Linked DNA regions of Blastopirellula sediminis. The protein of the gene in region 2 interacts with the protein of the main gene of each other region in a pairwise test. Links are inferred from orthologs where the notes say so. Each region holds a gene or a part of one and is shown on either strand. Other genes may lie near its edges.

Evidence for each region.
Region 1: the proteins of ribD (region 2) and accC interact in binary tests that used the Escherichia coli proteins (3 or more experiments, as listed by UniProt). The link is inferred for Blastopirellula sediminis from one-to-one orthologs.

The regions. Positions count from the first base shown.
Region 1 is NZ_JAJKFT010000010.1:3,556,114-3,559,249, forward strand. What follows is about bases 29-2,845. They hold accC (acetyl-CoA carboxylase biotin carboxylase subunit), read right to left. Parts: upstream 2,202-2,845; coding sequence 855-2,201; downstream 29-854. Other genes in these bases: LOC68_RS26060 (6-phosphofructokinase), read right to left, coding at 29-573; accB (acetyl-CoA carboxylase biotin carboxyl carrier protein), read right to left, coding at 2,236-2,718; LOC68_RS26075 (M24 family metallopeptidase), read right to left, coding at 2,785-2,845. Outside these bases: more of 6-phosphofructokinase, read right to left, coding at 1-28; more of M24 family metallopeptidase, read right to left, coding at 2,846-3,136. UniProt on the Escherichia coli protein: This protein is a component of the acetyl coenzyme A carboxylase complex; first, biotin carboxylase catalyzes the carboxylation of the carrier protein and then the transcarboxylase transfers the carboxyl group to form malonyl-CoA.
Region 2 is NZ_JAJKFT010000010.1:669,731-672,890, reverse strand. What follows is about bases 27-2,867. They hold ribD (bifunctional diaminohydroxyphosphoribosylaminopyrimidine deaminase/5-amino-6-(5-phosphoribosylamino)uracil reductase RibD), read left to right. Parts: upstream 27-811; coding sequence 812-1,924; downstream 1,925-2,867. Other genes in these bases: LOC68_RS14295 (glycosyltransferase), read right to left, coding at 1,921-2,787; LOC68_RS14305 (tetratricopeptide repeat protein), read left to right, coding at 27-790. Outside these bases: more of tetratricopeptide repeat protein, read left to right, coding at 1-26; nucleoside hydrolase, read left to right, coding at 2,950-3,160. UniProt on the Escherichia coli protein: Converts 2,5-diamino-6-(ribosylamino)-4(3h)-pyrimidinone 5'-phosphate into 5-amino-6-(ribosylamino)-2,4(1h,3h)-pyrimidinedione 5'-phosphate.

The DNA.
Region 1 (3,136 bases), 2.9 Mb from region 2 along the record:
CAGGAAGTCGACTGCGGTGAAGTAACCGAACGTGAAGTCGATCCCCATGTAGTCGTTGTCGATCGTCTTCGGCAAGTGAACGACCGGGATCTTGTGGCTACCTTCCGGCAGCGTCTCTTGGTACATCTTGAACTTGTTGGCGGTCTTCAGCGTATCGTCGCCGCCGATCGAGATCAGCGCGTCGACGCCGAGCGAGCAAAGGGCTTCGTAGACCGTCTTCAGCGGCTTGGAGCGTTCCGGATCGCTCAAGTGATCGGGGTGCGAGACCTGCTTGCCCGGGTTGGCGCGAGCGGTGCCGATCATGATCCCCTGCTGAGCGCGAGACCGCGACAGAGCCTGGTGATCGAGCATGATGTAGTCGCGGCCGAGCTCCATCGGGCGGTCTTCGCCGAACTGCATCAGGTTCGAGTAGCCGTGCTTAATGCCGAGCACTTCGACGTCGTTGCGGAGGAACGAAACCGCCGCGGTCGAAATCACCGCATTGGCGGCCGGCGCCGGACCACCGGCGAACAGGATCGCCACACGGCGGAAGTTGTGTTGCTTTTTCGGGGGACGTGCCAGCGTGTTCGACATGGGTGACTCCTGACGGACCGGTGAAAGCGGACGCGTTTCGGCGTATTTGGTAACTACTGCCGATTTTGCGGCAGGGAGAGTAACGATTTGATTGTATTGAGCGGGGGCTGCGCCACAAGTTTACCCACTTTACGCTGGGGTTTAAAATTTCCCCCTGCTGACGAGTCAGGCGACCGTATGGGAAACCTGACGCCGCAACAGCGATGGTGAGGCGCTGCGTTGCGCGTTGAAGAACGAGCGCAAACGCAAAATTTTTATTCGCATGTCGTAGCGGCGGCCCGCTACGACTGCAAAAAGGTCCGTTCGACGAACGTGGTGTCGATCTTCCCTTCGGCGAAGGCCGAGTGGTTTAGCAACATCTTGTGGAACGGCGCCGTGGTGCGGATGCCGTCGGTCCGGATCTCGTCGAGCGCTCGCAGCATGCAGCGAATCGCGTCTTCGCGCGTCTTGCGATGGACGATCAGCTTTCCGATCATCGAATCGTAATGAGGCGGAACGGTGTAGCCGGCGGAGACGTGCGAATCGAAACGAACGCCGGGGCCGCCGGGAGCGATGAATCGCTCGATTTTGCCGGGGCACGGCATGAAGTTGCGATCGGGATCTTCGGCGTTGATGCGACATTCAATCGCGGCGCCTTGGATCTTGATGTCTTCCTGGGTGAACGGCAGCTTTTCGCCGGCCGCGACCCGAATCTGCGTCTGGATCAGGTCGATGCCGGTCACCATTTCGGTTACCGGGTGTTCGACCTGGATGCGCGCGTTGACTTCGATGAAGTAGAAGTTTTCGTCCTTGTCGACGATGAACTCGACCGTACCGGCGTTGTGGTAGTTGGCGCCTTGGATCATGCGAACCGCCGCGGCGCAGATCGCTTCGCGGGTTTCGGGCGATAGGTTCGGCGCCGGGCTTTCTTCGATCAGCTTCTGGTGGCGACGCTGCGTTGAGCATTCGCGCTCGTACAAGTGAACGACGTTGCCATGCTGGTCGGCGATCACCTGGACTTCGACGTGACGCGGGTGCTCGACATACTTTTCGAGATAGACGCCGCCATTGCCGAAGGCGGCTTGGGCTTCGGTCTGGGCTTGCTGCAGCGCGGTCTTCAGGACCAGGTCGTTTGCGGCGACGCGCATCCCTTTACCGCCGCCGCCGGCAGTCGCTTTGATCAGAACCGGGAAGCCGATCTGGTGGGCGATTTTCATCGCCTCTTCGTGATCTTCGATCAGCCCGTCCGAACCGGGCACGACCGGCACGCTGGCTTCGCGAGCCATCTTGCGAGCTTCGTTCTTATCGCCGAGACGCTGCATCGCGTCAGGCGAAGGACCGATGAAGTCGATGTTGCAACTGCGGCAGATCTCGTTGAACTGGGCGTTCTCCGCCAAAAAGCCGTAGCCGGGATGGATCGCTTCGACGTTGCCGACTTCGGCGGCGCTGATGACGCGATCGATCTTCAGGTAGCTTTGGGCGCTTTTGGCCGGGCCGACGCAATATGCTTCGTCGGCCAGTTCGAGATACGACGCGCCGCGATCGGCTTCGCTGTAGATAGCGACCGTTTCGACGCCAAGTTCTTTACACGCGCGAATAATACGCAGGGCGATTTCGCCGCGATTCGCGATCAGAATGCGGTTATACATGGGGTGGTCCGGATGCGGGACGGAGACGCGCGACTTAGCCGCGCGGGTCAACCTTGAACAACGGCTGGCCGTATTCGACCGGGTCTTCATTCTTGGCCAGGACGGCGACGATCTTGCCGGTCATTTCGGCTTTGATTTCGTTGAAGACCTTCATCGCTTCGATGATGCAGACGACCGACTCTTCGCCGATGTGATCGCCGACTTTGGCGAAATTCTCGGAGTCCGGTTTCGGCTTGGCGTAGAACGTGCCGACCATCGGGCTGTTGATCGTCACCAGGTGCGAGTCTTCGGCGGCGGCCGACGGAGCGGCGGCGCTGCTGGCGACCGGGGCCGGAGCCGCAGCGACCGGCATCGGGGCCGGGGCGTAAGCGACGGCCGAGCCGCGCTTCATCTGAATCTGCTTTTCCCCTTCCCGGAGGTCGATTTCCGAAAGCTCGTGCTCTTTCATCAGTTCGATGAGTTGTCGCAATCGATCGAGATCAAAGACGCCGCCGGTAGCGGGCTCGGACTTGGCCATGGATGGAAGGTCTCCGGAACGCGGCTTACGTGCCGCTTGGTCTTATGGGAAAGGAAGCGTTAACGATCAGTCGATAACGCTCTCGTCGAAATCTTTCGGTACGCTGGTTAAAACTTCGTGGCCGGTTTTTGTGACCAGCACATCGTCCTCAATGCGGACGCCGCCAAACCCAGGAATATAGATGCCCGGCTCCACGGTGACCACCATGCCTACCTGCAGGGGGCGGGTTTGAGAACTGTTAAATCGGGGCGACTCATGGACGTTGAGGCCGATTCCATGGCCCAGGCCATGACCGAATCGCTTGCCAAAACCGGCCTCGGCGATCACATCGCGGGCCGTTTTATCAACGTCGCACAGCAACGCGCCAGGCTTGATCGCATCGATCGCGCGGAGCTGGGCCTGCAAGACAATGTCGTAA
Region 2 (3,160 bases):
GCCGCAGCCGGCGCTCGACGGCAAAACGGCGCTGGATGCGATCGGCGACGCCGCGCTTCGCGTGAAGCTGGCCGCCGCCGTATTGGTGCTGGAAAACGCCGGTCAGGCGCAGCAGTGGAAGTTCGACTTCAACGAGCTTCGTCAAAAGCTACAACTGCCGACCCTCGAGAAGCTCGACGCAACGCAGGTCGATGTCGACTCGCTGCCGAGCGTCCGGCTCTATCGCATCGATCCGGCGACGCTGGACGATACCGGATTGGTCAAAGCGTACGGCCGCTCGGTCATCTCCGCCGAACGAGCCGCGATTCGGATTTTCGCCGAAGCGCTGCTGGGCCGTGAGTCGCTCGCGGCTCAGATCGACAAGGGTGAGCTGTATGGTCAGCTGGCCCGCAACAGCGGCGACTCGGACAAAGCGATCGAGTACCTGAAAAAGGCGCAAGCCGCTGCGGTCGCTGACGGCCAATCCCCCGGCATGTGGAAGCTGGCCGAACTGGGACTCCGACTGGAACGCCGCGAACCGCAAGAGTCGCAAGCGTTGCTGAACGACCTAACCCGCAATCACATGCAGGAAGCGGAAGTGGCTCGTCCGCTGATGCAGCTGCTATATCAGTTCGGCATCATCGGTCCGGATGGTCGTCCGACCAACATGCCTCCGGGCGGAGCTCCCGCTCCGGCTGCGGCTCAGCCTGCCGCTGGCGGAGGACTTTGGACTCCGGACAATCCGACGGGCGCGGCGGCTCCGGCCGGCGAAGCGCAGAAGTCGAAACTGTGGATGCCCGGCATGGACTAACCGCCAGCGCGGTGAGAAGCGATGCAATTTTCCGCCGATGACGAGCGATATATGCGTGAGGCCCTGCAGTTGGCCTCGCTCGGACAAGGCGCCGCCGAACCGAATCCGATGGTCGGCTGCGTGCTGGTTCAGCAGGGTCAAGTGATCGGCCGCGGCTACCACGCCAAGTATGGCGGCCCGCACGCCGAACGTGCGGCGCTGGCCGACTGCAAAGGGAAAGACGTACGCGGCGCGACCGCGTACGTCACGCTGGAACCTTGCTGCCATCACGGCAAGACTCCCCCCTGCACCGACGCTTTGATCGCAGCGCAGGTCGCCCGGGTGGTGATCGCCCAGCAAGATCCGTTCGGTCTGGTCGATGGGGGCGGAATCGACCTGCTGAAAAAGGCCGGCATCGCCGTCGAAGTCGGCTTGCTCGAAGCGGAAGCGAAGCGGCTCAACGCGCCGTATCATAAGTTGCTTGCGTTGCAGCGGCCGTGGGTGATCGCCAAATGGGCGATGACGCTCGACGGCAAACTGGCGACCTACGCCGGGCATAGCCGCTGGATCTCGAATGAACTGGCCCGCGAGCGCGTTCATCGTCTTCGTGGTCGAATGGATGCGATCGTCGTCGGCAGTCATACGGCATTGCTCGATGATCCGCTGTTAACGGTCAGGCCGCCGGGCGCCAGGACGCCGCTACGGATCGTCGTCGACGGCGAAGCGTCGCTGTCGCTGACGAGCAAGCTGGTGCAAACGGCGCACGAGACGCCGGTGCTCGTGGCGGTGAAGATGGACGCCGACGCCCAGCGCTGCGAAGCGCTACGCGACGCCGGGTGTGAAGTGTTCCCGTGTGCCGGCTCGGATCATGCGGCGCGGCTTGATTCGCTGCTTCTTGAGCTCGGCAAACGGCGTTTGACCAATATTCTGGTCGAAGGTGGCGCCGGGCTGCTGGGCGAATTCTTGAAGCTCGGGCAGATCGACGAAGTCTTTGCGTTCGTCGCCCCGAAGCTGATCGGCGGCAGCGGCGCTCCCAGCCCGATCGGCGGCGCCGGCTGGGCCGACATGAGCGAAGCGCTGCAGCTGACCGACGTCACGATTGAAACGTTGGGCGACAACGTTTTGATGCATGGGTTCGCGGGTAAAGCAACCTAGTTTTCGGCCAACGTTCGCGAAAACGCCGTGCGAGCGAACAGCCACAGCACCAATTGTCGCGGCATCCAAATTAGGCCGCGCTCGGCCAGCAGTCGCGTTCGTTCGGCGAGCGTCATCTCGCCGTGAAAATAACGCCGCTTCAGGTCGACCGTCGCAGCGATCATCTGCTTCAGCTTTTCGCTCTTCATTCCTTCGGGGTGAATGCGATAACGGACGCGCGGCTGCGGATCGTTGGCGAAGCGAGCGCCGGAGGCGGCGAGTCGGCACCAGAGATCGTAATCTTCGACATAGACCTCGGCGACGTAGCTGTCGGCCGAGAGAACTGTAGAGCGGCGGAAGGTTACCGACGGATGGGCGACCGGATTGAAGCGGCGCATCGCGCGGACGATCTCTTCATGCGTCAGCGGGTAGTTGCGATAGCCTAGCTGTCGCCCTTTGTCGTCGATGATCTCTAATCGACTGCCGAGGACGTCCAGCTCTGGTTCGGCGGCGAACCGGGCGACTTGCGACTCAAGACGTTGCGGGCAACAGATATCGTCGGCGTCCGCCCGGGCGATCAGATCGGCCTGGGCGAGCCGCAGACCTTGATTCAGTTGATCGCGCAGGCAACTCCGACTTTCGTTCCGAACGTGAACGATGCGCGGATCTTGCAGGTCGGCAATTAGCTCGCGGCCGTCGCGGGGAGAAGGATCTTCGACGATGATCAACTCAAAGTCGGCGAGGGTCTGCGCGAGAACGCTCTCGACCGCTTCACGAAAGTGACGCGGATGCGGATTCAATACCGGCATCACGACGGAGACGAGCGGTTTCACCTGGCGGTCGGCGGCGGAAAATGGATCGGGCGCGGAATGGGACGCTTTCAAGTATATCCCGACGCGCACGGCGACTTTGCCGCTCGGATCGAAATCTTGGTAAGAGTTTCGTGAAGATTGGGGCGGATGGAGGGGGAGGCCGCGTTTCCCACGGCTTGCGGCTCAAGCTACGATGGGTGGAGTCCAGGAAATCGGCTCTCCGGGAAACCTGCCATGAAATGCCCCATTTCTTTTCTGTTTGCGCTTCTGTTGGTTTGCGTCTGGCAATCGGTCGCAACGGCGGCGGAGGCGCCATCGGTACGCATCTTGTTCGATACCGACATGGACAGTGATTGCGACGACGCCGGGGCGCTGGCGATCTTGCATGCGTTGGCGGACGCCGGGGAAGTGGAGCTTCTGGGAGCGCTTGTCTCTTCCAGTCACC